DNA from 4 places in the Kineococcus haloalkalitolerans genome. Region 1 is predicted to be linked to each of the others. Evidence: predicted binding sites of a transcription regulator. Region 1 holds the regulator's gene; each other region holds the start of a gene.
What was found. Region 1 encodes HrcA, which represses chaperone genes, less so after heat shock. Its sites were predicted from a motif close to GNTNGCACTCGGNNNNNCCGAGTGCNANC; they were not measured.
Positions count from the first base shown of each region.

Region 2: a site for HrcA is predicted at 2,422-2,450, ahead of ACRYMY_RS14255 (acetolactate synthase large subunit). Genes of this name have one in related genera too.
Region 3: a site for HrcA is predicted at 2,197-2,225, ahead of ACRYMY_RS11480 (FmdB family zinc ribbon protein). Genes of this name have one in related genera too.
Region 4: a site for HrcA is predicted at 5,099-5,127, ahead of groL (chaperonin GroEL). Genes of this name have one in related genera too.

Region 1 is NZ_JBJLSH010000066.1:7,981-14,961, forward strand. It holds gene ACRYMY_RS18375 (N-acetylglutaminylglutamine amidotransferase) at 1-742, opposite strand, end outside; gene ACRYMY_RS18380 (HIT domain-containing protein) at 765-1,166, opposite strand; gene ACRYMY_RS18385 (RNA polymerase sigma factor) at 1,462-1,932, shown strand; gene ACRYMY_RS18390 (Gmad2 immunoglobulin-like domain-containing protein) at 1,929-3,098, shown strand; gene dnaJ (molecular chaperone DnaJ) at 3,154-4,275, opposite strand; gene hrcA (heat-inducible transcriptional repressor HrcA) at 4,345-5,382, opposite strand; gene ACRYMY_RS18405 (DUF3097 family protein) at 5,531-6,385, shown strand; gene ACRYMY_RS18410 (DUF4870 domain-containing protein) at 6,598-6,981, shown strand, end outside.
Region 2 is NZ_JBJLSH010000036.1:25,317-32,297, forward strand. It holds gene ilvN (acetolactate synthase small subunit) at 1-414, opposite strand, end outside; gene ACRYMY_RS14255 (acetolactate synthase large subunit) at 414-2,279, opposite strand; gene ilvD (dihydroxy-acid dehydratase) at 2,562-4,301, opposite strand; gene ACRYMY_RS14265 (aldo/keto reductase) at 4,458-6,464, shown strand; gene ACRYMY_RS14270 (LacI family DNA-binding transcriptional regulator) at 6,545-6,981, shown strand, end outside.
Region 3 is NZ_JBJLSH010000025.1:46,661-53,641, forward strand. It holds gene ACRYMY_RS11475 (phosphodiester glycosidase family protein) at 1-2,168, shown strand, start outside; gene ACRYMY_RS11480 (FmdB family zinc ribbon protein) at 2,282-2,620, shown strand; gene ACRYMY_RS11485 (SAF domain-containing protein) at 2,725-3,429, shown strand; gene ACRYMY_RS11490 (hypothetical protein) at 3,462-3,614, opposite strand; gene ACRYMY_RS11495 (hypothetical protein) at 3,611-6,981, opposite strand, start outside.
Region 4 is NZ_JBJLSH010000053.1:113-7,093, reverse strand. It holds gene ACRYMY_RS17145 (molybdenum cofactor biosynthesis protein MoaE) at 1-455, opposite strand, end outside; gene cofC (2-phospho-L-lactate guanylyltransferase) at 556-1,221, shown strand; partial or broken gene cofG (7,8-didemethyl-8-hydroxy-5-deazariboflavin synthase CofG) at 1,267-2,571, shown strand; gene ACRYMY_RS17130 (suppressor of fused domain protein) at 2,586-3,182, shown strand; gene groL (chaperonin GroEL) at 3,290-4,915, opposite strand; gene ACRYMY_RS17120 (cold-shock protein) at 5,212-5,415, opposite strand; gene ACRYMY_RS17115 (DUF3263 domain-containing protein) at 5,823-6,143, opposite strand; gene ACRYMY_RS17110 (uracil-DNA glycosylase) at 6,340-6,981, shown strand, end outside.

The DNA.
Region 1 (6,981 bases):
CCTCCAGGACGGCGTCCTCCCAGTCGCGCTCGGAGAAGCCGGCGAACTCCTCGCGGCGCACGTGGTCCGGCGCCCAGTAGCGGTGCTCGCGGCTGGTCCCGTCGGGCTCGACGACCCGGACCGTCGCCGGCGGCAGCTTGCGCACGCCCTTCAGGACCGTCAGCGGCGCGGGCACGACCGCGTGCCAGGACAGGTAGTGGTGCAGCGCGACCGGGTCGATCGTCGTGTCGACGTCCCCGCCGGCCAGCAGCGCCGGCAGCGTGGAGGCGAACCGCAGCCGCTGCGGCGTCTCGGCCAGGTACATCGGCTTGATGCCGAGGCGGTCGCGGAACAGCACGACGCGGCCGCTGTCCCGCTCGTGCAGGACGACGGCGAACATCCCCACCAGGTGGTGCACCACGTCGGTGCCCCAGCGGTGGTAGCCCTTGAGGATGACCTCGGTGTCGGAGGTCGAGGAGAAGCGGTAGCCGTGCCCCTGCAGCTCGGCGCGCAGCTCCTTGTAGTTGTAGACGCACCCGTTGAAGACGGCCGTCAGGCCCAGCTCCATGTCCACCATGGGCTGCGACCCGCACACCGACAGGTCGATGATCGACAGGCGCCGGTGCCCGAAGGCGACCCGGCCCTGCGCCCAGTACCCCTCCCCGTCCGGGCCCCGCGACGCCAGCGGCGCGGACATGCGCTGGACCGCGGACACGTCCGCCGGTCGTCCGTCGAACCTGACCTCACCGCACAAGCCGCACATGGCGCTCCATCCAACCCTTCGCTCAGCCGGGCGGCCAGGTGAAGCCCCGGCCGCCCAGGACGTGCCCGTGGACGTGCATGACCGACTGGCCCACCGCGGGGCCGGTGTTGAAGACGAGCCGGAACTGCCCGCCGCACTCGGCGTCGGCGACGCGCTGGGCGACCTCGACGAGGCGCGCCAGCGTCGCGGGGGCCGCCGCGGCGAGCTCGGCGACGGTCTCGTAGCGCTCGCGCGGGACGACGAGGACGTGCACGGGCGCCTGCGGGGCGACGTCGCGGAAGGCGACGACGAGCTCGTCGGAGTGCACGATCGTGGCGGGCAGCTCCCCCGCCACGATCCGCAGGAACAGGTCGTCGGGGGCGCGGGCCGCGCCGGACTCCTCACCGCCCGCGCCGGGCTCCGGGGGTCCGTCCTGGTCGGTCATGCGGCCGCAGGCTACCGGGCGGCGCGCCGGGCGCGGTGATCACCCGCTGGCGGAACCCGCTCGGGTTGGATGTCAACCGTGAGCGCTGGTCACTCGTCGTACTCGTGTGACGTGGAGGACGGGGGGTGCGGCCGTGGCTGAGGCGCGTCCCGAGCGCGGTGCGCGCTCCGGCGGCGGCAGGGTCCGCCCGGTGCTCGTGCGCGCCCGCGGGGCGGGCGGCGGGCCTGGTGAGCACGGCGGCCCCGACGGGGACGACGACCCGCGCGGCTGGGACGCCGACACGGCCGTCGCCCACCTGTACGCGGGCCACTGGCGCCGCCTGGTCGGCCTGGCCGTCCTGCTGCTCGGGGAGAGCGCCACCGCCGAGGAGGTCGTGCAGGACGCCTTCGTGGCGCTGCACCGGCGCTGGCGGCGGCTGGACGATCCGGGCGCGGCCGCGGCCTACCTGCGCCAGGCGGTCGTCAACGGCGCCCGCGACGTGCTGCGGCACCGGCAGGTCGCCGACCGGCACCGCCCGCTGCCCGACCCCGAGCCGGAGGGCCCCGAGGAGCGGGCGCTGCGCGCGGCCGAGCACCGCCGCGTGCTCGCGGCGCTCGACGCCCTGCCTCCGCGCCAGCGCGAGGTCCTCGTGCTGCGCTACCACGCCGACCTGTCCGAGCAGGACATCGCCGAGGCCCTGGGCGTCAGCCGCGGGGCCGTCAAGACGCACGCGCACCGCGGGCTGGCCGCCCTGCGCGCCGCCGTGCGGACCGAGGAGACCCCGTGAGCGGCACCGACCAGCCCGACCAGCCCGACGTCCCCGGGACCGGCCCCCTGCCGGACCCGGCCACCGACCCGACCGCCCGCGCGCTGCGCGGGGCCATGGCCGCGCGCGCCGCCGCGGTCGACCCGCCCGACCGCCTCCAGGAGATCCTCATGGCCAGCCAGTCCTCCCGCCGCCGCACGCGCGCCTGGACGGCGGTGGCCGCGGCGGCCGCCGTCGTCGTCGTGGGCGGCAGCGCCCTCGCCCTGACCCAGCGCGGCGGCGACAGCGTCACGACCGTCGCGGCCGCCACGTCGGCGACGTCCGAGCCGGCCGCGCCGACGAGCAGCGAGCCGGCCTCGCCGACCTCCGAGCCGGCCGAGCCCGCGCCCGCGCCCGCGGAGCCGACCGCCGCCACGAGCGAGCCGGCCGCCCCGACGTCGGCGCCCGCCACCAGCGCCCCGGCGTCCGCGGGCTCCGCGCTGCCCTCGGGCGCCGCCAGCGTCCCGGTCTACTGGCTGGGCGGGGAGGGTTCCCCCAAGCTGTTCCGCGAGTGGGTGCCGGTCTCCGGCGGCGCCGACGACGCGACGCTGGCGCTGCGCGCCCTGCTGGGCGGCTCGCCCGCCGACCCCGACTACGCCAGCCCCTTCGGCCCCGACGCCGGCGCGAGCGTCACCGCCGCCGACGGGCGCCTGGTCGTCGACGTCGCGGCCTCCGCGGTCTCCGGCGACGTGGAGACCGGCGACGCGGACCTGGCCGTGCAGCAGCTGGTGTGGACCGTGACGGCGGCCGCCGGGCAGGACGTGCCCGTCGAGCTGCGCGTGGACGGGGCCGCCGGGCAGCCCGTCTTCGGGCGGGTCGTCGCCCAGGCGGTCTCGCGGGCCCCGCGCGCCGAGGTCCAGGCCCCGGTGTGGATCACCGGCGTGTCGACGTCCACGCCGGGGTCGGTGACCGTCGAGGGCACCGGCACGGCGTTCGAGGGCACCCTGCTGTGGACCGTCACCGACGCCGCGGGCACCGAGGTGGCGCGCGACGCCGTGCAGGCCGGCGCGAACGGCACCTGGGGCGACTTCTCCTTCACGGCGGCGCTGCCGGCCGGGGACTACACCGTGACCGTCGTGGCGCCCGACGAGTCCGGCGGCGAGGGCGCCGCGCCGCTGCCGGACACCAAGACCGTCACGGTCCGCTGAACCGGCCGCGGGCCGCGCTCCCTCGGGGGGAGCGCGGCCCGCGGTCAGCGACCGGTCAGCGGCCGGAGAAGCGGTCGCGCAGCTTGGAGAAGACGCCCTGGTGGGCCGGCTGCAGCGTGCCCGCCGGGCGGACCTCGCCGCGCAGCTCGGCCAGCCGGCGCAGCAGCGACTCCTGCTCGTCGTCCAGGTCGCGCGGGGTGCGCACCTCCAGGGTGACCACCAGGTCGCCGCGGCCGGTGGAGCGCAGGTGCTCCACGCCGCGCGCGCGCAGCGTCACCTGCTCGCCCGGCTGCGCGCCGGGGCGCACCTCCACGGCCTCGGTGCCGTCCAGGGTCTCCAGGGGGATGGAGGCGCCCAGCGCGGCGGCCGTCATCGGCACCTCCAGGGTGCAGTGCAGGTCGTCGCCGGAGCGGGTGAACACCGGGTGCGGGCGCTCGTGGACCTCCACGTACAGGTCCCCGGGCGGGCCGCCGGCCGTGCCGACCTCGCCCTGCGCGGCCAGCTGGATGCGGGTGCCGGTGTCCACGCCCGCCGGGATGCGGATCGTCAGCGGCCGGCGCGCGCGCACGCGGCCCTCCCCGTTGCACTCCTGGCACGGCGAGGGCAGCACCGTGCCGAAGCCGTGGCACGTCGGGCACGGCGCGGTCGTCATGACCTGGCCCAGCAGCGAGCGCACCACGCGCTGCACCTGCCCCTGCCCGTGGCAGATGTCGCAGGTCTGCGGGCTGGTGCCCGGCTGGCAGCAGGTGCCCTTGCACGTCGGGCACAGCACCGCGGTGTCCACCTGGATGGAGCGCTCGGCGCCGAAGGCGGCCTCTGCCAGGTCCACGTCGACGCGGATGAGGGCGTCCTGCCCGCGCTGCGTGCGGCTGGCCGGACCGCGCCCGCCCGCCCCGGCGCCCTGGCCGAAGAAGGCGTCCATGATGTCGCTGAAGCCGAACCCGGCGCCGAACCCGGCCGCGCCCGGCTGCTGGCCGCCGCCGCGGTCGTACAGCGCCCGCTTCTCCGGGTTGGACAGCGTCTCGTAGGCCTGGGAGACCTCCTTGAAGCGGTCGCCCGCCTCCGGGTCGTCGGTGACGTCGGGGTGGAGCTTGCGCGCCAGCTTCCGGTAGGCGCGCTTGATGTCCTCCGCCGAGGCGTCCCTGCTGACGCCGAGGACGTCGTAGTAGTCGCTCACGAGGCGCTCAGGTCTCCTGTCGGGTCGGTCGGTGGGGGCGGGTCGCGGGCGTGGCCGGGCTCACGGGGTTCACGTGGCGAGGATCCGCGAGACGTAGCGTGACACCGCGCGGACGGCGGCCATCGTCGTGGGGTAGTCCATCCGCGTCGGGCCCAGGACGCCGAGGCGGGCCAGCGCCCGGCCCTCGCCGCCGTAGCCGGTGGTCACCACGGACGTCTCGGTGAGCCCGACGTGCACGTTCTCCGAGCCGATCCGCACGGTGAGCCCGTCGCCGCCGCCGTCCTCGGTCATCTCCTGCACCAGGCGCAGCAGCACGACGTGCTCCTCCAGCGCCTCCAGGACGCTTCCCAGGGAGGCGGCCAGGTCCGGCCCGGACTTGGCGAGGTTGGACGTGCCGGCGATGACCACCCGCTCGGCCAGGCCGGCGGTCAGGCAGTCGCCCAGGGCCGCCGCGACCTCGGCGGCCACGGCCATGTCCTCGGTCGGGGTCTGCTGGACGACGTCGGTGAGGGCGACGCGGGCCTCCTGCAGGCGGTGCCCGGCCACGGCGGCGTTCAGCCGGGTGCGCAGGGCCGTCAGCGAGGTGACCAGCGCGGCGGGGTCGGCGGCCGAGCGCAGCTCCACCACGCGCTGCTCGACGCGGCCGGTGTCGGTGATGAGGACCAGCAGCGCGCTGCGCCCGCCCACCGGCACGACCTCCACGTGCCGCACGGCCGCCCGCGAGAGCGAGGGGTACTGCACGACGGCGGCCTGCCGGGTGATCTGCGCCAGCAGCCGCACGGTGCGGTCCACGACGTCGTCGAGGTCCACGGCACCGTCGAGGAACGTCTGGATGGCGCGCTTCTCGGCCGTCGACATCGGCTTGACGGTGGCCAGCCGGTCCACGAACAGCCGGTAGCCCTTGTCGGTGGGGATGCGCCCGGCGCTGGTGTGGGGCTGGGTGATGTAGCCCTCGTCCTCCAGCACCGCCATGTCGTTGCGGATCGTCGCCGGGGACACGCCCAGGCGGTGGCGCTCGACCAGCGCCTTGGAGCCGACGGGCTCGTGCGTCGACACGTAGTCCTCGACGATGGCGCGCAGCACGGCCAGCCGCCGGTCGTCGCTCATCGGCACCTCCCCCGTCCGCTCCCCGTCCCGGTCCCGCCGCCCGCGCAGCTCTGGCACTCGCGACGGGCGAGTGCCAAGTCTAGACCTCGCCCCGGACACGCGCCGCCCGCTGCCGGGCCGCGGCGCGCCGCGTCCGTAGGGTGCCCGGGTGGCTGCTGACCGGTACGGCTCCGACGTCCTCGCCCGCGACCCGCACCCGCGCCGGCCCGCCTCCCGCGAGGAGACCGCCGTGAGCGGGCTCGTCGTGGAGGACGTCGAGACCGGCTGGGTGGGCGCCGTCGTGCGTACCGAGAAGAGCGGCGGCGTGCACGTGGTCGTCCTGGAGGACCGCCGCGGGCGCACCCGCACCTTCCCCCTCGGGCCGGGCTTCTGGGTGGACGGGCAGCCCGTGCGCCTCGTCGCCCCGCGCGGGCCCGCCGCTCCCGCCGCCCCCGGCCGCACCGCCTCGGGGTCGGTGGCCGTGGCCGGCGCCGCCGCCCGCACCGCCCGCGCCTCGCGCATCCTCGTCGAGGGCCGCCACGACGCCGAGCTCGTCGAGCGCGTCTGGGGCGACGACCTGCGCGTGGAGGGCGTCGTCGTGGAGGTCCTGGACGGCGTGGACGACCTCGACGCCGCCGTGCGCGCCTTCGGGCCCCGGCCGGGCCGGCGGATCGGCGTCCTCGTCGACCACCTCGTCGCCGGCAGCAAGGAGTCGCGGATCGTCGCCGCCGTCGCGCGCAGCCCGCACGTCCTCGTCGTCGGGCACCCCTTCGTCGACGTGTGGCAGGCGGTGCGCCCGCAGCGCCTCGGCTGGGAGCGCTGGCCCGCCGTGCCGCGCGGCACGTCGTGGAAGCACGGGATCCTCGCCGAGCTCGGCTGGCCGCACGCCACCCAGGCCGACGTCGCGCACGGCTGGAAGCGCATCCTCGGCACCGTGCGCACCATCGCCGACCTCGAGCCGGCCCTGTCCGGGCGCGTGGAGGAGCTCGTCGACTTCGTGACCGCCGACGGCGCCGACGCCTGAGACCCGGCCCGTGCCGGAGCGGCTCGGGGTCCGGCCGGGGTCGCCCGCTCCCGGCGGTGGACGGCGGGGGCGCACCGCCTACGACCTCCGGGTGGACCGGGTCCGCCGACGGGATGGACCGCCCGTCGGGACCGCGACAGGGGCGCGCGCCGGTGCGAGGATCGAGGTGCTCCCGTCGAGCGGCGGGGGCGCCCACCGACCCTGGAGGAACCGTGAGCGACCCGTACGGGTCCCAGCGACCCGACTTCACGAAGCCGTCCGCGGGAGACCAGCCGGCGGGCCAGCAGTGGGGCCAGTCCGAGCAGCAGCACGGCGGCTACGGCCAGCAGCACGGCGGCTACGACCAGCAGCACGGCGGCTACGACCAGCAGTACGGCCAGGGCTACGGCCAGCAGTACGGCCAGGGCTACGGCCAGCAGCAGCACCCGCAGTGGTCCGGCCGGACCGAGCCGTACGGCGCCGGCGGCCTGGCGGCGATGGACCCGGGCAGCGAGCGCACCTGGGCGCTGGCCGGCCACCTGTCGTGGCTGGCGGCGTGGCTGGTGGGCCTGCCCTTCCTGGGGCCGCTCATCGTCTTCCTGGTCTTCAAGGACCGC
Region 2 (6,981 bases), on a different contig from region 1:
GACGCGCAGCAGCGCGGCCAGCTTGTCGGGGCTCCCGGTGGCCTCCACGGTGACCGCGTCCGGGGCGACGTCGACGACGTGGGCGCGGAACAGCTGCACGGTGCTGAGGACCTCACCGCGCACGGTGGCGTCGGCGCGGACCTTGACCAGCAGCAGCTCGCGCTGCACCGACGCGTCGTCCTCCAGCTCGACGATCTTCAGCACGTTGACGAGCTTGTTCAGCTGCTTGGTCACCTGCTCCAGCGGCTGCTTCTCGACGTCGACGACGATCGTCATGCGGGAGATCTCGCTGCGCTCGGTCGGCCCGACCGTCAGGGAGTGGATGTTGAAGTTCCGGCGCGCGAACAGCGACGTCACGCGGGTCAGGACGCCGGGGCGGTTCTCCACCAGGACGGACAGGGTGTGCCGGCTCATCAGGAGACCACCTTCTCCGGGCCGGAGGCCGTGTCGGCCCCCTCTTCCCGGTCCCACCGCGGCGAGACGCCGCGGGCGTACTGGATGGCGTCGTTGCTGACGCCCGCCTCGACCATCGGCCAGACCATCGCGTCGCGGTGGACGCGGAAGTCGACGACCACGGGCACGTCGTTGATCGCCATGGCCTTCTCGATGGTGGCGTCCACGTCCTCGGGGCGCTCGCAGCGCAGGCCGACGCAGCCGTAGGCCTCCGCGAGCTTGACGAAGTCGGGCACGGGCGCGGAGTGCGCGCCGTGGTGGGCGCCGGAGTTCAGGTCGGTGTTGGAGTAGCGCTCGGAGTAGAAGAGCGTCTGCCACTGCCGGACCATGCCGAGGCTGGAGTTGTTGATGATGGCGACCTTGACGGGGATCCCGTTGAGGGTGCAGGTCGCGAGCTCCTGGTTGGTCATCTGGAAGCAGCCGTCGCCGTCGATGGCCCACACGACCGCGTCGGGCCGGCCGACCTTGGCGCCCATGGCGGCGGGCACGGCGTAGCCCATCGTCCCCAGCCCGCCGGAGTTCAGCCAGGTGCGGGGGTGCTCGTAGCGGACGAACTGCGCGGACCACATCTGGTGCTGCCCGACACCGGCCACGTACAGCGCCTCCGGACCGGCGATGGCGCCGATGCGGGAGATGACGTGCTGCGGCGCCAGGGTGCCGTCCTCGCTGTCGGTGTACCCCAGGGGGTACTCGCGCCGCCAGCTCTCGGTCAGCTCCTGCCAGGGGGTGATGTCGGTGCGCCCGTTGGCCTCGAACTCCGCGCGCAGGGCCGCCGCCAGCTCGGCCACGACCAGCTTGCCGTCGCCGACGATCGGCACGTCCACGGCGCGGTTCTTGCCGATCTCGGCCGGGTCGATGTCGGCGTGGATCACCTTGGCGTGCGGGGCGAAGGTGGACAGCTGCCCGGTGACGCGGTCGTCGAAGCGGGCGCCGAGGGCGATGAGCAGGTCGGCCTTCTGCAGGGCCGTCACCGCGGCCACCGTCCCGTGCATGCCGGGCATGCCGAGGTTGGTGGGGTGCGAGTCGGGCAGGACGCCGCGCGCCATGAGCGTGGTCGTGCCGGGGATGCCGGTGAGGTCGGCCAGCGCGGTCATCTCCGCGGCGGCGTCCGCCTTGACCAGGCCGCCGCCGATGTAGAAGACCGGGCGGTGGGCCGCGGCGATCATCCGCGCGGCCTCCTTGACCTGCTTGCCGTGCGGGCGCGTCACGGGCCGGTAGCCGGGCAGGTCGACCTCGGTCGGCCACTCGAAGGAGGTCACCGACTGCTGCACCGACTTGGGCACGTCGACGAGGACGGGGCCGGGGCGGCCGGTGGAGGCCAGGTGGAAGGCCTCCTTGACCACGCGCGGGATGTCGGCGGGGTCGGTCACCAGGTAGCTGTGCTTGGTGATCGGCAGGGTGATGCCGGTGATGTCGGCTTCCTGGAAGGCGTCCGTGCCGATGGCCGCGGTGCCGACCTGGCCGGTGATGGCCACGACGGGCACGGAGTCCATGTGCGCGTCGGCCAGCGGCGTGACGAGGTTCGTCGCGCCCGGGCCGGAGGTCGCCATGCACACCCCGACCTTCCCGGTGGCCACGGCGTAGCCCTCGGCGGCGTGCCCGGCGCCCTGCTCGTGGCGCACGAGGACGTGGCGCACGTGCGGGGAGTCCATCAGCGGGTCGTAGGTGGGCAGGATGGTGCCCCCGGGGATCCCGAAGACGACCTCCGCACCCACGGCCTCGAGCGAGCGCACGAGGCTCTGGGCCCCCGTCAGCGACGCGACGGGCAGCGTCGGGTCGAGCGGCAGCGCGGTGTCGGTGGTGCTGACCGGCGTGACGTCCGGCATGGTCCGTTCCTCCTCGGGCGGTTCGTGCTTCGTCGACCTGCGGGGGCCCGTGCGGACCCCGGCGTCCGGTCGTCCCTGCGCCGGACGCGAAAAGACCCCTCCGCCCGCAGGCATGACGAGGGGTCGCGCGCTCGGCCGGGCTGTCAGCCGGCGCGCTGTCCGATGGCTACGAGGAACCGCATGGACCGACCGTAGACCCCCGCCCGCCCGGCTGTCAGCCGGGCGGGCGTCGCGTCCCACATGCTGAGACGCGCGTCTCACCCCGTCAGACGGGCACCGCGCTCAGACGCACACCGCGCCCACCGAGGCGGACTGGACCTGCTTGGCGTACTTGGCCAGGACGCCGCGCGTGTACACCGGCGGCAGCGGCGCCCAGCCCTCGCGGCGGGCGGCCAGCTCCTCCTCGTCCACGAGGACCTCCAGCGTCTTGCCGGCCACGTCCAGGCGGATGCGGTCGCCGTCGCGCACGAAGGCGATGGGGCCGCCGTCGACGGCCTCGGGCGCCACGTGCCCCACGCACAGGCCCGTGGTGCCGCCCGAGAAGCGGCCGTCGGTCATCAGCAGCACGTCCTTGCCCAGCCCCGCGCCCTTGATGGCGCCGGTGATGGCGAGCATCTCGCGCATGCCCGGCCCGCCCTTGGGGCCCTCGTAGCGGATGACCACCACGTCGCCGGCGCCGATGGTGCCGTCCTCCAGCGCGTCCAGCGCGGCGCGCTCGCGCTCGAACACGCGCGCGGTGCCCTCGAAGACGTCGGTGTCGAAGCCGGCGCTCTTGACGACGGCCCCGCCCGGGGCGAGGTTGCCGCGCAGGACCGTGATGCCGCCGGTGGCGTGGATCGGGTCGTCCAGCGCGCGCAGCACGACGCCGTCGACGTCCGGCGGGGCGATCTCGGCGAGGTTCTCCGCCAGTGTGCGCCCGGTCACCGTCAGGCAGTCGCCGTGCAGCAGCCCGGCGTCCAGCAGGGCGCGCATGACGACGGGGATGCCGCCGATGCGGTCCACGTCCACCATGACGTGGCGGCCGAAGGGCTTGAGGTCGCCCAGGTGCGGCACGCGGCTCGCGACCCGGTCGAAGTCGTCCAGCGTCAGGTCCACCTCGGCCTCGTAGGCGATGGCCAGCAGGTGCAGCACGGCGTTGGTGGAGCCGCCCAGCGCCATGACGACGGCGATGGCGTTCTCGAACGCCTCCTTGGTGAGGATCTGCCGGGCCGTGATGCCCTTGGCCAGCAGGTTGACGACGGCCTCGCCCGAGCGGCGGGCGAAGCCGTCGCGGCGGCGGTCGGTGGCCGGCGGCGCGGCGCTGCCGGGCAGCGACATGCCCAGCGCCTCGGCGGCCGCGGCCATCGTGTTGGCGGTGTACATGCCGCCGCAGGCGCCCTCGCCCGGGCAGATCGCGCGCTCGATGACGTCGACGTCCTCGCGGCTCATCAGCCCGCGCGCGCAGGCGCCGACGGCCTCGAAGGCGTCGATGAGGGTGACCTCGCGCTCGCTGCCGTCGGACAGCTTGGCGCGCCCGGGCAGGATCGTCCCGGCGTAGAGGAAGACGCTCGCCAGGTCCAGGCGGGCGGCGGCCATCAGCATGCCGGGCAGCGACTTGTCGCAGCCGGCCAGCAGGACCGAGCCGTCCAGGCGCTCGGCGCTCATCACGGTCTCGACGGAGTCGGCGATGACCTCGCGGCTGACGAGGGAGAAGTGCATGCCCTCGTGGCCCATGGAGATGCCGTCGGAGACGGAGATCGTGCCGAACTCCAGCGGGAAGCCGTGGGCGGCGTGCACGCCGTCCTTGACGGCCTTCGCGAGCCGGTCCAGGGGCAGGTTGCAGGGGGTGATCTCGTTCCAGCTGGAGGCGACGCCGATCTGCGGCTTGGCGAAGTCCTCGTCGCCCATGCCGACGGCGCGCAGCATGCCGCGCGAGGCCGTCGCCTCCAGGCCGTCGGTGACCTGCCGGCTGCGCGGCTTGATGTCCACCCCGGGAGCGGCGGCCGGGTGCTGGGCGTGCTGGGAGGGGGTCTCGAGGCTCACGCCGGTCGAGTGTAGGCGGCGGTCCCGACGCTCCCCGCGCCCTCGTGCCGACGCGCCCCGCACCCTTGTGCTCCCGTGCGCGCGGTCCCTACCCTCGCCGGTGGCCGTGAACGTTCACGGCCGTCACCCGCCACAGGAGCCGCCGTGTCCTCCCCCGTGTCCTCCGCCGACGTCTCCCCCGACGTCTCCCCCGAGCCGCCCGCCCTGCGCTGGGCCGTGCTCGGCCCCGGCGCCATCGCGCGCCGGTTCGCCTCCCAGCTGCCGGCCAGCCGCAGCGGCCGCCTCGTCGCGGTCGGCAGCTCGGACCCGGCCCGCGCCCGCGCCTTCGCCGAGGAGTTCGCGCCCGGGACCGGCGGCGAGGTGCGCGCGGGCGGCTACGAGGAGGTCCTGGCCGACCCGGGCGTGGACGCCGTCTACGTCGCCACGGTGCACACCGCGCACGCGCGCCTGGCGGTCGCGGCCGCGCGCGCCGGCAAGCACCTGCTCGTGGAGAAGCCGCTGACGCCCAACCACGGCAGCACGATGGCCGTCGTGGACGCCGCCCGCCGGGCCGGGGTCGCGCTCGTCGAGGCGTACATGTACCGCTTCCACGAGCAGACCCGGACCGTCCTGGACCTGGTGCGCTCCGGCGCGCTCGGCGAGCTGCTGCACGTGGACGCCAGCTTCTCCTTCGACACGGGCGGGCGCGAGGGGCGCCTGTTCGACGTCGACGTGGCCGGCGGCGGGATCCTCGACGTCGGCGGGTACCCCGTCACCTACGCGTGCGCGATCGCCGGCGCCGAGCCCACCGGGCTGCGCGCGGTCGGGACCCTCGGGCCGACGGGCGTGGACGAGTTCGCCGCCGCCCGCCTGGAGTTCCCGGGCGGGCTCACCGCGACGGTGCGCACCGGCGTGCGGCTGGCCGACCCCGAGTCCGTGGTGGTCACCGGCGCGCGCGGCGTGCTGACGGTCACCGACCCGTGGACGTTCCGCGGCGGCGGCCGCGTCGAGCTGCGGGTGGCCGGCGAGGAGCCCCGCGCGTGGGAGTTCCCCGGCGACGACCCCGCGGCCCGCCCCTACGCGCGCGAGGCCGACGCCCTGGCCCGCGCCGCCGCCGGCGAGCGGGTCGAGTTCACCCCCGAGGACTCCCTGGCCACCGCGCGCGTCCTGGACCGCTGGCGCGCCGCCGTGGGCCTGCGCTACCCCTTCGAGCGCGACGACGCGCCGATCCCCACGGTGTCGGGCCTGCCGCTGGAGGTGGACCGCTCCGCGATGCGCTACGGCGAGGTCGCGGGTGTCGGGAAGCCGTTGTCGCGCCTGGTGATGGGCGTGGACAACCAGCCCGACCTGGCGCACGCCTCGGCGCTGTTCGACGCGTTCTTCGAGGCCGGTGGGAACACCTTCGACACGTCGTGGTGGTACGGCCACGGCTGGTACGAGAAGCTCTTCGGGCAGTGGATGGCCAACCGCGGCGTCCGCGACGAGGTGGTCGCGGTGATGAAGGGCGCGCACACCCCCGAGTGCACGCCCGAGGGGATGACCCGGCAGCTGCTGGAGTCGCTGGAGAACCAGCAGCACGACCGCGCCGACGTCTACATGCTGCACCGCGACAACCCGGACGTGCCCGTCGGGGAGTTCGTCGACGTCCTCAACGAGCACGCCGACGCCGGGCGGATCAGCGTGTTCGGCGGTTCCAACTGGAGCCCGGCGCGCGTGGACGAGGCCAACGCGTGGGCCGCCGCGCACGGCAAGCGGGGTTTCACCGTGCTCAGCAACCACTTCGGGCTGGCCGAGGCGCTGGACGTGCCGTGGGCCGGCTGCGAGCACGTCACCGACGAGGCGTCCAAGCGCTGGCTGACCGAGCGGCAGCTCGCCCTGCTGCCGTGGTCCTCGCAGGCGCGGGGGTTCTTCGCCCGCGCCGACGAGGCCGACCGCTCCGACCCGGAGCTGGTGCGCTGCTACTACAGCGACGCCAACTTCGAGCGGAAGCGGCGCGCGGAGCAGCTGGGGCGCGAGCTGGGGGTGCCGGCGACAGCCGTGGCGCTGGCGTTCGTCCTGCACCAGCCGTTCCCCACGTTCCCGCTGGTGGGCCCGCGCAGCGTCACCGAGCTGCGCTGGTCGCTGTCCGCGCTGCGGGTGGAGCTGACCGCCGAGCAGGTGGCGTGGCTGGACCTGCGGGACTGAGGGTGCTCCCCGAGCCTCCGGGAACCCCGGGCCACCCGGGGCTCCCGGAGCCCGGGCCGGGGTCCCCGGCGGCGCGCCCGGTGACGATCCACGACGTCGCGCGCGCCGCCGGGGTCAGCCGGCAGACGGTCACCCGCGCGGTGAACCGGATGCCGGGCATCAGCGCCGGGACCCGCGAGCGGGTGCTGGAGCAGGCGCGGCGGCTGGGGTACCGGCCCTCGCGCTACGGGCGCGACCTGGTGCGCCGCTCCAGCCGCACGCTGGGCCTGCTGGTGGGCGACCTGGCCAACCCGTACTACCCGGAGCTGGCCTCGGCGGTGCTCAAGCGGGCCGCGCGGGCCGGCTGGCACGTCGTGCTCGCCGAGCACGGCGGCGGCCCGCCGGGGGCGCTGGAGGCGTTCGCCGCGCGCGTGGACGCGGCGATCGCCTTCACCGGCTCCTCCTTCCCCGAGGACGTCACCGGCGCCGCGCCGCTGCCGCTGGTGGAGATCGACCCGCAGGAGGTGCGCGGCGGGCG
Region 3 (6,981 bases), on a different contig from region 1:
CGTCCGGGTGGTCGCCGGGCGCCGACGACCCCGCCGAGGCCCTGCGCCTCTTCCCCGGCCTGGCGCGCGAGGTGCGGGCCGAGGCGCTGGACGCCTCCGGCGCCCCCGCCGGTGCACCGGTCCCGGCGTGGACGTCCAGCGACCCCGGCACGGTCGCGGTCGTGCCGGGCGCAGCGGCGGGCACGGCCTCGCTGCGGGGCGCCGCCCCCGGCACCGCGCGGGTGCGCGCGGCCCCGGGAGGCGGCGTGGGCGGGGAGCGGGAGGTGCTCGTCCTGGGCCGGCTGGCCGGGCTGTCACTGGTCGCGGACGACGCCGACGGCCCCGACGCGGCGGTGCCCGTGCTGCCCGGAGCCGGTGACAGCGTCGACGTCGTCGTCCTCGGCCGCGACGCCGAGGGCCGCGCGGCCCCCGTGGACGCCCGCGAGGTCACCGTCCGCACCGACCCGGCGGTCCTGCGCGCCGAGGCGCTGCCGGACGGGCGGCTGCGGCTGAGGGCCGTGGCCGTCCCCGCCGCGGGCGGCACCCGCGTCGGCCTGAGCGCGGCCGGGGTGAGCGCGAGCGCCGGGGTGTCCGTCGGCCTGCGGGCGGTGCGCGTGGACGACCTGGCCGACGCGGGCCGCTGGAGCGCGGCCGGCACCCGCGCCGCCGTCACCGCGACCGCCGTGCCCGCGACCGGGCTGCCCGGCGGGGGCGGGGCCCTGCGCCTGTCCTGGGACGTCGCCGGGCAGAGCGCGGGCACGTCCGTGGCCGCGCTCGTGCCCGCCGCCCCGCTGCGGCTGCCCGCCGGTGCCCGCGAGGTGGCGCTGGACGCGCGCGCGGACGGGCGCGGCGGGTGGCTGCGCGCGGTGCTGCGCGTCGACGGCGCCGACCGGCCCGTGACGCTGGCGCCCGCGCTGGACTGGACGGGCTGGCGGCGGGTCAGCGCGCCCGTGCCCGCCGGCGCCCGCGACGTGCGCCTGGTGCGCGTGTACGTCGCGCACACGGACGTGACGCGCCGCACCTCGGGCGCCCTGGACGTCGCCCGCCTCGACGCGGCGGCCGCGTCGCCGCCGCCCGCGGCCGCCGACCCGGGAGCCGCGACCGGGCGGGTGGACCCGGCGCTGGAGACCGCGCAGCCGCTCGCCGGCGGGCCCGCGCCGGTGGCGGTGCTGGCGGGCACGGCCGTCGAGGCGGCGCGCCCGGCGAGCGTGGAGGTGCTGCGCCGCGCCGTCGCCGACGCCGTGGCGGCCGGCGCCGGGCGGGTGGTCCTCGCCGGCGGCGTCGCCGGCCCGGCGGGGGGCCGCGCGGGCGCCGCGGACGTGCGCGCCGTGCGGGACGTCCTCGACCGCTCCGGCGTGCCGTGGGAGTGGGTGCGCGGGGACTCGGAGCTGGGCGCGGACCTGGGGCCGGGGGCCGGCGCCCGCCGGGTGGACGACGCCGGGACCCGCTGGCTGCTGCTGGACGCGGCGGGCGGGTCGCTGGGCGCGGCCGACCCCGGGCAGCTGGCGTGGCTGCGCGCGGAGCTGGACGCCGCCGGCCGCGAGGAGGGGGTGCGCGGGCTCGTCGTGGTGAGCGCGCACGGGCCCGGCTCGCTGGCCGACCCGGACGAGGCGGCGCTGCTGCGCGGGTGGCTGGCCGACTGGCGCGAGGAGACCGGTGGGCGGGTGGCCGTGGTCGCCGGCGGCGCGCCGGGTGCGAGCACCGCGGGCGTGCAGCGGCGCGAGGGGGTGCTGGAGGTGACGGCCGCCAGCGGGACGGGGGTCCCGGGGGCGCCGCCGGCGTGGACGGCGCTGGCGGTGGACGCCGCGGCCGCCTCCCGCCCGTCGGCGGGCTCGGCGGCCGTGCCCGGGCGCGACGACGGCTGGCTGCGGGTCGCGACCCGGCCGGTGCTGACCTCCGCGTCCGCCGGTGACCTCGTCCTGGCGCCGGGGGCCCGGGCCGCGCTGGCGGTGACCGGCACCGCCGCCGGGGGCGGTGCGGTGGGCGTGCCCGCGGCGGCGGTGCGCGTCTCGGGGCCGGGGCTGGCGGTCCGCCCGCCGGCGCCGGACGGGCGCCGGGTGCCGCGCGCGGGCACCCTCGCGGTCCTGGACCCCCGGACACTGGAGGTGACCGGGGTGTCGCCGGGGACGACGACGCTGCGGGTGGAGGCCGGTGGGCCGGTGACGACCCTGCAGCTGCGGGTCGGGTGAGCCGCGCCGAGGGCCCGGCGCGGCTACCATTGGCACTCGACGGGCCCGAGTGCCAGAGCCGGGCCCCGCAGCGCCGCCGCGGCAGCGCCGCGCGCCCGAGCCCAGGAGACGACGTGCCCACCTACGCCTACGCGTGCCAGGAGTGCCAGCACAGCTTCGAGGTCCGCCAGTCCTTCAGCGACGACGCGCTGACCGACTGCCCCGAGTGCTCCGGCCGCCTGCGCAAGCTCTTCAACTCCGTCGGCGTGGTCTTCAAGGGGTCCGGCTTCTACCGCACCGACTCCCGCAAGACCCCGTCCGAGCCGTCCGGGTCCTCCAGCTCCTCCGGCGGCTCTGCGAAGGACTCCTCGAGCTCGTCCTCGTCGAGCTCGTCGTCCTCCTCGGGCTCGTCGTCGACCACGTCGTCCGGGTCGTCCTCCGGCTCGTCCTCCTCCAGCACCTCGGCGGCCTGAGGCCGCTCCGGCGGCGGGGTCCACACCCCGCCGCCGGGCACCGCTGTCCACAGGGGCCGGCGCGCGGCCCGGAGCCGGCGGCGAGCGCTGCCTAGCGTCCCCGCGTGCTCGCCGACAGGTCGACCCGACCCACCGCCCCACCGGTCCCGCCCGCGGGCCGGGGCCCGGCCGCGCGACGACGCCGGCGGCGGGCGCGCGGCTGGCTGAGCGCCGGGCTGGTGGCGGGCGCGGGCGGCCTGGCCGTGGCCGCGCTCGCCCCGCCGGCGCCCGCGACCACCACCGTCCTCGTGGCCGCGCGCGACCTGCCCGCGGGCAGTCCCCTCACCGGCGGCGACGTCGTGCCCGCCGCCTGGCCGCGCGAGCTCGTGCCGCCCGGGGCGCTGACGAGCGCCGACGGCGCCGTCCTGGCGGGTCCGCTCGGCCGCGGTGAGCCGCTGACGCGCACCCGCACGGCCGGGCCCGGGCTCCTGACCGGGCAGCCCGCCGGCGCGGTGGCCGCCCTGGTCGACCTGCCCGCCGGCGCGCCGCCCGGCCTGGCGCCCGGCACCCGCGTCGACGTCCTCGCCCGCGTCCTGGACCCGGTGACGGGCGCCGTCACGGGCGCGACCGCGCTCGCGGTGGACGTGCCCGTGCTCGCCGTCGCGGGCGGCGCCCCACCCGGCAGCTCGAGCGCGGGCCCCGGGGGTGCGTGGCCCGGCGGGGGCGCCGGGGACGGTCCGGGCGCCGTCGTGGTGGCCGTCGGTGCGAGCACGGCGGCGGACCTGGTGGCCGCGGCCGGCCGCACCGTCCTCGTCGTGCGCGGGACGTGAGCGCCGCGCGCCCGGGTTCCCGGTCCGGGAGGTCAGTCCCAGTGCGGCGGGCGCTCGCGCAGGAAGCGCTCGTCGTCGCCGTCGTCCCCGCGGGCCTCGCCCCAGCCGAGGTCGCCGTCGTCGGCGGAGCGCTCGTCCTCCAGCGGCACCTCGCGCTCGCCGTCCTCGCCCGGCCCCCCGCTCACCGGGTCCCCCGCCCGCCGCGCCCGGCCCCCGCGGGCGCCACGGCCCGCGAGCGCACCTGCTCGTCGAGCACCGGTCCCGGCGTCCGGGGCGTCGGCGGTCGCGGCCCGGCGTCCGCGGGCTGCGGATCGACGCCCCGGGGGTCGGCCGCGTGCAGGTCCCCGGCGCGCAGGTCGATGGTGCGCGGGGTCAGCGGGCCGCCCGTCGTCGGAGCGCCACCCAGCGAGCGCCAGGCCCCGGCGATGCGGCGGGCCTCGCCGGCCGGGTCGGCGTGGACGTCCCCGGAGGTCGAGCGCAGGCAGTGCCAGCCGGCGCGCTCCCAGCGGGCCGGGCGGGCGACCTCGCGCTCCAGGACGTCCGGCTCGTCGGCGGCGTCCAGGTCGACGGCCACGGCCGGTCCCCCGCCGGGCGCCTGCACCACCAGCGGCAGGGCGGCGCCGGTCCCGACGCCCGTGGTCACCGGCAGGCCGGCGTCCGCGCAGGCCGCGGCGAGGCGGGCGACCAGCGCGCCGGGGTCCCCGGTGGACGGCCGCAGCTCCCCGGCGGCCTCCCAGTCCAGCGCCAGCCGCAGCAGCTCCGCCGGGACCGCGCGCTGCCCCTCGGACGCGGTGTCGTCCACGACGAGGGTGGTGCGCCGGCGCGAGCGGGTGAGCGCCAGGCGCACCTGCGCGCGACCGGCGGGGCCGGTCCAGACCCCCACCGGCGACCCGGAGCCGGTCGCGGAGCCCGCCGCGGCGGCCACGACGACGACGTGGTCGCGCCGCTCCCCCGGCCACAGCGCCGCCTCGGCCACGAGCAGGGCGGCGGGCAGGCGGACACCGGCGTCCCCGGCGCGCAGCCGCAGCGCGGCGGTGACGGCGTCGGCGGTCACCGTGTCGGCCAGCACCACGCCCAGGCTCTCGCGGGGCCGGGTGCGCAGGGCCTCCAGCACCACGTCGACGGTCAGGTCGACGACGGCCTCGGGACCGCGGCGCGCCCCGGCGGGCCGGCCGGACGTGCGCTCCACGCGCCGCGCCCCCGTCCACGCCGCGGGCAGCGCCTCCGCCCCGGCGTCGGCGGCCGGCCCGGCGAGCAGGGACTCCTCCAGGCAGGCGTGCTGGCGCGTCAGCCGCAGCGCCGGCAGCACCCCCTCGCTCTCGGCGAGCAGGTCGCGCGGGCTCGACGGGTCGGCCGCGGCGGACGCGGCCGGGCGGGGCGCCGGGCCGCCGGTGGGCGGGGGCGCGGGCGGGCCGGGCAGGGCCGGGTCGCCGACGACGACGACCTGCGCGCCGCGCGAGAGGGCCGGCAGGACGGCGGCGGTCGCCACGGCCTCGGCGCCCAGGACGAGGACGAGGTCCGCGGCGGGCTCCTGGTCGCCGGCGCCCGGCACGGCCCCGGCGCCCAGGACGGCCGCGGCACCGGCCGGGGACAGCGCCCAGCACGGCAGCACGTCGGCCACCGCGGCAGCGGGCGCGGCGGCACCCGCAGCGCCGGCACCCGCAGCGCCGGCACCCGCAGCGCCGGCACCCGCAGCGGCCGCGCGGTCGAGCCGCGCGTCGACGGCCGCCCGCACCCCGCGGGCGGCGTGCACGTGCGCCGCCGCGACGGCCAGCTGCAGGTCGGCGCGCGCCTGGCGCAGCGCGTCGCTGTCCCCGGCGCCGACGAGGGGGTCGTCGAGGCTGACGACGTCCAGGACGCCCGACCACCAGGCGGCCTCGACCTCCGCGGCCAGGTCGAGGCTGCCGGGCCCCGCCCAGCGGGCGGCGAGGTCCTCCACGAGGGGCTGCCAGCCGGCGGCACCGAGCTCGCGCAGGAGCGTGGTGCGCCGCGGGAGGGTGTCCAGGGCGTCGACGTCGCGCTGCAGCGCGGCCAGCTGCGCGCCCAGCTCCGGCAGCGGCAGCTCGACGAGGCTGCCCTCGGCGCGCAGCCGCTCCGGCAGCACCTCGGCCAGCGCGTCCAGGTCGTCGCGCAGGGCCACCACGGCCACCTGCGCCTCGGCCAGCCCGTCGGGCACGTGGGGCGCCGCGTCGCGGGTGGTGAAGCGCTGCCAGGCCAGGCGCTGCGCGCGCGCCTGCTGCAACCAGTCGTGCAGGTGCTCGGTGCTGTCGGCGACGACGCCCTCGCGCAGCATGGCGCGCGCCTGCCGGCGCAGCCGCCACCGGGCCAGCGGGCCGGTGCGCACGCCGTGGCTGCGGCGCCAGTCGGCGGTGGCGGTGGCAGCGGCCACGTCGCCGAGGGAGCGCGCGAAGACGTCCGCGCCGAAGCGGCCGACGGTCAGGCGCACGCCCTCCAGCAGCTGCAGCTGCTCGACGGCCTCGGCGACCGAGGCGGCGCCGCGCAGGCCGGCCGCGTCGGCCAGCGTGGCGGTGCGGGCGCGGGCGCGGGGCAGCTCCTCCTCCACCACGCGCCGCAGCCGCCGCCGGGTCGCGTCGGCGGCCTCGTCGCTGGTCAGGTCCGCCCCGGCCCAGCAGCTGGTGTCGGGGGTGACGTCGAAGGCGCCCAGGCGCACCGCCTCCTCCAGCCGCGCCGCCCACCCGGGCAGGTCCTCGCGCCGGCAGGCGGCCAGGTGCTCCCCGCGCAGGCGGCGCGTGGTGGAGGGGGCGGTGGGCCGGGCGGCGAGCTCGGCGAGGGCCTCGCGGGCCTGGTGGGCGCTGACCCCCCAGGGCGCGCGCGGGGTGTGCAGGGCGTCGGCGGTGGCGGCCAGGACGGCGGCCAGGCGCTTCACGTCCTGCTCGGGACCACGGTGCTGCTCCTGCGGCGCGGCGCGCCCGTCGCGGCGGCGCTCGTGCTCGGCGAGCGCGGCGCGCACCTGCCGCTGCGCGGCGGCCGCCACGGGCGCGGCGCTGAGCTCGCCGTCGAGGTGGAGCACGAGGGAGCCGAGCCCCGCCCCGCGCAGGCGGTCGTCGACCGCGCGCCGCTCGGCCGCGGCACCGGCGACGAGCAGGACGGTGCGGCCGTGCTCGGCGGCGGCGGCCACGAGCGCGGCGGCGACCTGGGTGGCGCCGGTGCCGGCGGGCGCCACGAGGCGCAGGTCGCCCCCGGCGGTGACGTGCTCGACGGCGCGCCGCTGCGCGGGGTCCAGCGGCAGCGGGGACCGCGCGGGGCTCGCACCGCCACCGTCCGGGGTGGCCGTCCCGGCCCACGGCCCGGGGCCGGGCGCGGGGGCCCGGCGCTCGGCGAGGGCCTGCACGACGCGGTGCCCGCGCACACGGGCGCCGCGGCGGCGCAGGTCGGCCAGCAGGTCGGCGGAGGGGTCGGCGAAGGCGGCCAGCAGCAGCCGCCGCTCCACCCGCAGGCCGGGGGCGGCGTGCAGCTGGCGGCGCACCTCCGCCAGGGCCGGGTCGGGGTCGAAGCCGCGGTGGCGCCCTACGGCGCGCAGGACGGCGGCGG
Region 4 (6,981 bases), on a different contig from region 1:
CACGGGCAGGCGACCCACTCGCTCGTCCCGTCGGCGAAGCGCTGCCGCTTCCACACCGGCAGGTGCTCCTTGACCTCGTCCACGAGCCGGGCGCAGGCCGCGAACGCCTCGGCGCGGTGGGCGGCGGAGACCGCGACGGCCAGCGCGCAGTCGCCCACCGCCAGGTGCCCCAGGCGGTGGCTGACCGCGACGGCGTCCACGGCCTCCTCGGCGCTCACGCGCGCCACGACGGCCGCCAGGACGTCGGCGGCGCTCGGGTGGCCCGTGTACTCCAGGTCCAGGACGGCGCGGCCGTGGTCGTGGTCGCGCACCACCCCCGCGAAGGTGACCACGGCGCCCGCGGCAGCGTCGCCGACGAGCCGCGCGTGCTCGTCGACGTCGAGCGCGCCGGCGGTGACGGCGGTGCGCACCACGCGCCGGGCCGGCTCGCTGCGGCGGGAGGTGTCCAGGCTCACGGGGCCACCCTAGGCGCGCGCCCCGGTCGCGGCCCTGCCGCCGGGGCCGCCCACCGGGGCCGCGCGGGCGGCCGCCCGGCGCCTGGGGGAGACTCCCCCGGTGGTCGCGAGCGGACGCTGGCGGGTCGTCGTGCCGGTCAAGGGCGGGGACGGGGCCAAGTCGCGCCTCGGGCTGCCCGTCGCCGAGCGGCGCGCCCTGGCCACGGCCATGGCGCTGGACTGCCTGACCGCCGCCCTGGCAGCCCCGCCCGTCGCCCTCGTCGTGTGCGTCACCGACGACCCGGACGTCGCCGCGGCCGCCCGCGGGGCCGGGGCCGCCGTCGTCGCCGCGGGCGGGCCCGGGCTGCACCGGGCCGTGGAGGCCGGGCTGGCCGCCGTCGGCACCGGCCCCACCGCCGTGCTGGTGGCCGACCTGCCCGCGCTGCGCCCCGACGACCTCGCCCTGGCGCTGACCGGTGCGGCCGCCCGCACCGGCCCGGTGCTCGTCACCGACGCCGAGGGGACCGGCAGCGTCCTGGTCGCCGACCGCGCCGGGCACCCCCCGCACCGCTTCGGCCCCGGCTCCGCCCGCGCCCACGCCGAGGCCGGCGCGGCGCCCCTGCCGGGCGCGCTGCCGTCGCTGCGGCGCGACGTGGACGTGCCCGCGGACCTCGAGGCCGCCCGCGCGCTCGGCGTCGGCCCCCGCACCCGCGCGGCCCTGCGCGCCGCGACCGCGACCGCGCCCACGACCACGCCCACGACCGCCACCGCGCCCGCCTGCCGCTGAGCTCCCGACACCGGACCGGAGGTCCGCCCCGTGACACCCACCGCCCTGCCCGCGCCGCGCCGGCGCGCCCGCCGCACCGCCCCGGCGGTGCCCGCGCCGCCGGCACCGCGGCTGCGCAGCGCCCTGGCCGCGCTGGACGACCTCGACCCGCGGGTGGGCACCGCGCCCTCACCCGCGGACGCGGAGGTGCTGCTGCACGCGCGCGGCGACGACCTGGCGCGGCTGTGCGCGGCGGCCGCGCCCGTGCGCGACGCGGCGATGGCCGCCGCCGGCCGGCCCGGCACGACCACCTACTCCAAGAAGGTGTTCGTCCCCGTGACCCGGCTGTGCCGCGACCGCTGCCACTACTGCACGTTCGCCACGACGCCCGGGCGCCTGCCCGCCGCCTACCTGGACGAGGAGGAGGTCCTCGCCATCGCCCGGGCCGGTGCCGCGGCCGGCTGCAAGGAGGCCCTGTTCACCCTCGGCGACGCCCCCGAGGACCGCTGGGGCGCCGCGCGCGACTGGCTGGCCGCCCGCGGGTACGCCTCGACCCTGGAGTACGTGCGGGCGCTGGCCGTCCTCGTGCTGGAGGAGACGGGGCTGCTGCCGCACCTGAACCCCGGCGTGATGAGCGCGGAGGCCCTGGCGCGGCTGCGGCCGGTGGCCCCCTCGATGGGGATGATGCTGGAGACGACCGCCGCGCGGCTGTTCACCGAGCCCGGCGGGGTCCACTACGGCTCGCCCGACAAGGACCCCGAGCTGCGCCTGCGGGTGCTGCACGACGCCGGCCGCGCGGCCGTCCCGTTCACCACCGGTCTGCTGATCGGCATCGGCGAGACCCCCGCCGAGCGGGCCGAGTCGCTCTTCGCGCTGCGCGCGGTGGCCGACGAGCACGGCGGCACGCAGGAGGTCATCGTGCAGAACTTCCGCGCCAAGGACGACACCGCCATGCGCGGCGAGGACGACCTCGGCCACGAGGAGTACCTGGCCGCCCTGGCCGTGGCCCGCCTCGTCGTGGGGCCGTCGGTGTCGCTGCAGGCCCCGCCGAACCTGTCCGACCCGGAGCAGCGCGCGCAGCTGCTGGCCGCCGGCGTCGACGACTGGGGCGGGGTGTCGCCGCTGACGCCCGACCACGTCAACCCCGAGCGGCCGTGGCCGCAGCTGGACTCCCTGGCCGCGACCACGCGCGGGGCGGGCTTCCGGCTGCGCGAGCGGCTGACCGCCCACCCCCGCTTCGTGCTGGACGCGCTGACCGGCAGCGAGCGCTGGGTGGACGCGCGCCTGCACGCCCACCTGGCGGCCCTGGCAGACCCCGTCACGGGCCTGGCGCGCGAGGACGCGCGGCCGGTGGGCCGGCCCTGGCACGAGGCGGGGGTGCGCGCGTGAGCCTCGTGGAGCCCAGCGACGCCGAGGTCGCGATGGCCCGCTACGTCGCCCGGCGCCTGTCGCCGGGGGCGTGGCCGGTCATCGAGCCGTACCTGGACCGCACCCAGGAGCACGAGCTGCACCTCATGACGTGCCCGGACGCGCCCCGGCCGGGGCACGTGACGGTCTCGACGCTGTCGATGCACCGGCGCCCGAACCCGGTGGACGGCGAGGACGTGCGGGTGGAGCTGGTGACGACGCTGCGGCACCCCGACGTGGACCTGTGCAGCGGCCTGGTGGTGGCCTGCGCCTTCACGGCCGTCAAGGAGCGCCTGCCCGTGCGGGCCGGGACGGTCTTCCCCGACGTCGTGGGCGAACTGCTGGGCGGGCGGACCCGCCACCTGCTCGTCACCGCGCCGTGGTCCTTCCCGACGCTGGCCCGCTACCCGCTGACCCCGCAGGTGGACGTGCGCTGGCTGCAGGCCGTGCCCGTGCACGACGCCGAGCGCGACCACGCCGAGCGCAGCGGCCCGGAGTCCCTCGTGGAGCTCCTGCACGCGGCGGGCGCCGACCTGGCCGACCTCGACCGCGCCCCCGTGCCGCTGCCGGCCTGACGCACCCCCGGGCCCGAGAACGCCGCGAGGGCGGCCCCTGGTCGGGACCGCCCTCGCGGGTGGAGCTGGTGCGGGGCGCTCGCGCGCCCCGCGGGGTCAGGCGTGGATCAGAAGTCCATGCCGCCCATGCCGCCGTCGCCGGCCGGGGCCGCAGCGGCCTTCTCCGGCTTGTCGGCGATGACGGCCTCGGTGGTGAGGAACAGGCCCGCGATGGAGGCGGCGTTCTGCAGCGCGGAGCGCGTCACCTTGACCGGGTCGTTGATGCCCGCGTCGAGCAGGTCCACGTACTCGCCGGTGGCGGCGTTCAGGCCGTGACCGGTGGGCAGGTTGCGGACCTTCTCCGCCACGACGCCGCCCTCGAGGCCGGCGTTCACGGCGATCTGCTTCAGCGGGGCCTCGACGGCGACCTTGACGATGTTCGCGCCCGTGGCCTCGTCACCGGTGAGCTCGAGCTTCTCGAACGCCGCGGTGCCGGCCTGGATGAGGGCCACGCCACCACCGGCGACGATGCCCTCCTCGACGGCGGCCTTCGCGTTGCGGACGGCGTCCTCGATGCGGTGCTTGCGCTCCTTGAGCTCGACCTCGGTGGCCGCGCCCGCCTTGATGACGGCCACGCCGCCGGCGAGCTTGGCGAGGCGCTCCTGCAGCTTCTCGCGGTCGTAGTCGGAGTCGCTGCGCTCGATCTCGGAGCGGATCTGCGCGACGCGGCCGGCGATCTGGTCGGCGTCGCCGGCGCCCTCGACGATGGTGGTCTCGTCCTTGGTGACGACGACCTTGCGGGCGCGGCCCAGCAGGTCGAGGTCGGCGGTGTCGAGCTTGAGCCCGACCTCCTCGGAGATGACCTGGCCACCGGTGAGGATGGCGATGTCGTTCAGCATCGCCTTGCGGCGGTCGCCGAAGCCCGGGGCCTTGACGGCGACGGACTTGAAGGTGCCGCGGATCTTGTTGACGACGAGCGTGGCCAGGGCCTCGCCCTCGACGTCCTCGGCGATGATGACGAGCGGCTTGCCCGACTGCATGACCTTCTCCAGCAGCGGGAGCAGGTCCTTCACCGTGGAGATCTTGGAGTTGAGGATCAGCAGGTACGGGTCCTCGAGCTCCGTCTCCTGACGCTCGGCGTCGGTGACGAAGTAGGGCGAGATGTAGCCCTTGTCGAAGCGCATGCCCTCGGTGAGCTCGAGCTCCAGGCCGAAGGTGTTGCTCTCCTCGACGGTGATGACGCCTTCCTTGCCCACCTTGTCGAGGGCCTCGGCGATGAGCTCGCCGATGGAGGAGTCGCCCGCGGAGATGCCGGCGGTGGCGGCGATCTGCTCCTTGGTGGTGACCTCCTTGGCGGCGCCGAGCAGCTGCTCGGTCACGGCCTCGACGGCCTTCTCGATGCCGCGCTTGAGGCCCATCGGGTTCGCGCCCGCGGCCACGTTGCGCAGACCCTCGCGCACGAGCGCCTGGGCCAGGACGGTCGCGGTCGTCGTGCCGTCACCGGCGACGTCGTCCGTCTTCTTCGCGACCTCCTTGACGAGCTCGGCCCCGATCTTCTCGTAGGGGTCCTCGAGCTCGATCTCCTTGGCGATGGAGACACCGTCGTTGGTGATCGTGGGGGCGCCCCACTTCTTCTCCAGGACGACGTTGCGGCCCTTGGGGCCGAGCGTCACCTTGACCGCGTCGGCGAGCTGGTTCATGCCGCGCTCGAGGCCGCGACGGGCCTCCTCGTCGAAGGCGATGATCTTGCTCATGCCTGGTGTTCCTCCCAGAAGGCGGGCGGTGGTCGGCCGGAGCGGTGCCCGCGACGGACGGCCGGCGGCGGCGGGGTCACGTCCCCCGCGCCGACGACCTCACCGGACCGGCCGGGAGCTGTCGCTCCCGTGTCGAGGTGCTGGTCGTGCTGTCACTCTCGACTCGAGAGTGCCAACCCCAATGTTGGCACTCGGGGCGGTCGAGTGCAAACCACCCCCCGCCGTCCGGGGGCGTCCGGGCGCGCGAAGGCCCCGCGACCGGGCTGCGGTGGCAGCGGTCGCGGGGCCGGGGCGCTTCAGAGGCCGCGGACGCTCTCGGCCTGCGGGCCCTTCTGCCCCTGGCCGACCTCGAACTCCACGCGCTGCCCCTCCTCGAGGGAGCGGTAGCCGTCGGCCACGATGGCCGAGTAGTGCACGAACACGTCCGCACCGCCGTCGTCGACGGTGATGAAGCCGTACCCCTTCTCGGCGTTGAACCACTTGACGGTGCCCTGAGCCATTGCCTTCTCCTGGTGGTGCCACGAGCGGAGGACGCCTCCGGCACGCACCGGACGCGGGTCTCACGCTGCCCGCGGCGGTGGTCGCCGTGGGCGACGCCCGGCGCGCGCGCCCCCGGGGAGGCGCGAGGGCCGGACGGCTCGACCGGGACCGAGGCTAGTGCGGCGACCGCCCGCGCGGACAGGGTTCGCGCAACCCGTGGTCGGACGGTGTCACAGCAGGGAGCGCGCCAGGTCCAGGACGTCGCCGGCGACGCGGTCCAGCGCCCAGACCGCGGCGGCGACCACGACGGCGGCCACCAGCAGCCAGAGGAGCACGAGCAGCAGCACGCCCAGCGGCCCGCGCCGGGTGCGGTGGGCGCCGCGGCGGGGGGCCAGCGGCCGGGCGGGACGGGCTGCGCGGCGCGCGCTCAGGGCTGCACGCCCAGGCGGCGCGCCGAGCGCGCGCGCTGGCGGGTGGCGCGCATCCGGCGCAGCCGCTTGACGAGCATCGGGTCGTGGGCCAGGGCCGCCGGGGAGTCGATGAGGGCGTTGAGCACCTGGTAGTAGCGGGTCGGGGACAGGTCGAACAGCTCGCGGACCGCCTGCTCCTTGGCGCCGGCGTACTTCCACCACTGCCGCTCGAAGGCGAGGACCTCGGCGTCCCGGGGGCTGAGCCCGCCGGCCGCGGCACCGGTGTCCCCGGCCCCGTCCTGACCGGCGCCGATCGTGCGCGCCGCCGCCTCGTCCATGCCGTCCTCCAGCCCTCGTCCGTGCCGCCGGCGTCCCCACCGGCGTGCGCCACTGTAGGTGCTGGCACCGACACCAGCCCGCCCGCGCGCTCCCGGCGCGCCCCGCCGGCACCGCCCACGACCGCTCGCCGCCGGGCGCCCGGTCAGGGCGCGGGCTACGGTCGCCGCCGTGGTGCAGCCCCCCCTCGACCTGGACCTGCCCGACCCCGGCGACGGGGGCTCCGGCGGCGGCCCCGGCGACGACCCCGCCGGCCTCGGCCTGGACGACCTGGACCCCGGCTGGGCGCGGGCCCTCGCGGGGGTGCGCCCGCAGCTGCGGGCGCTCTCGCAGCGGCTCGCCGCCGAGGAGGGACCCTGGCTGCCGGCGCCGGAGCACGTCCTGCGCGCCTTCCGCCAGCCGTTCGAGGACGTCCGCGTCCTCCTCGTCGGGCAGGACCCCTACCCCACCCCCGGGCACCCGATCGGCCTGTCCTTCGCCGTCGAGCCGCACGTGCGGCCGCTGCCGCGCAGCCTCGTCAACGTCTACCGGGAGCTGCGCGAGGACACCGGCGTCCAGCCCCCCGAGCACGGCGACCTGTCGGCGTGGACGGCCTCGGGGGTCCTGCTGCTCAACCGCGTCCTGACGGTGCGCTCGGGCGCCTCCGGCTCGCACCGGCGGACCGGCTGGGAGGCCGTCACCGACGCGGCGGTGCGCGCGCTGGCCGCGCGCGGCGGCCCGCTCGTGGCGCTGCTGTGGGGCCGCGACGCGCAGACGGTGAGGCCCCTGCTGGGGTCCGTGCCCGCCGTCGAGGGCGTGCACCCCAGCCCGCTGTCGGCCTCGCGGGGCTTCTTCGGCTCC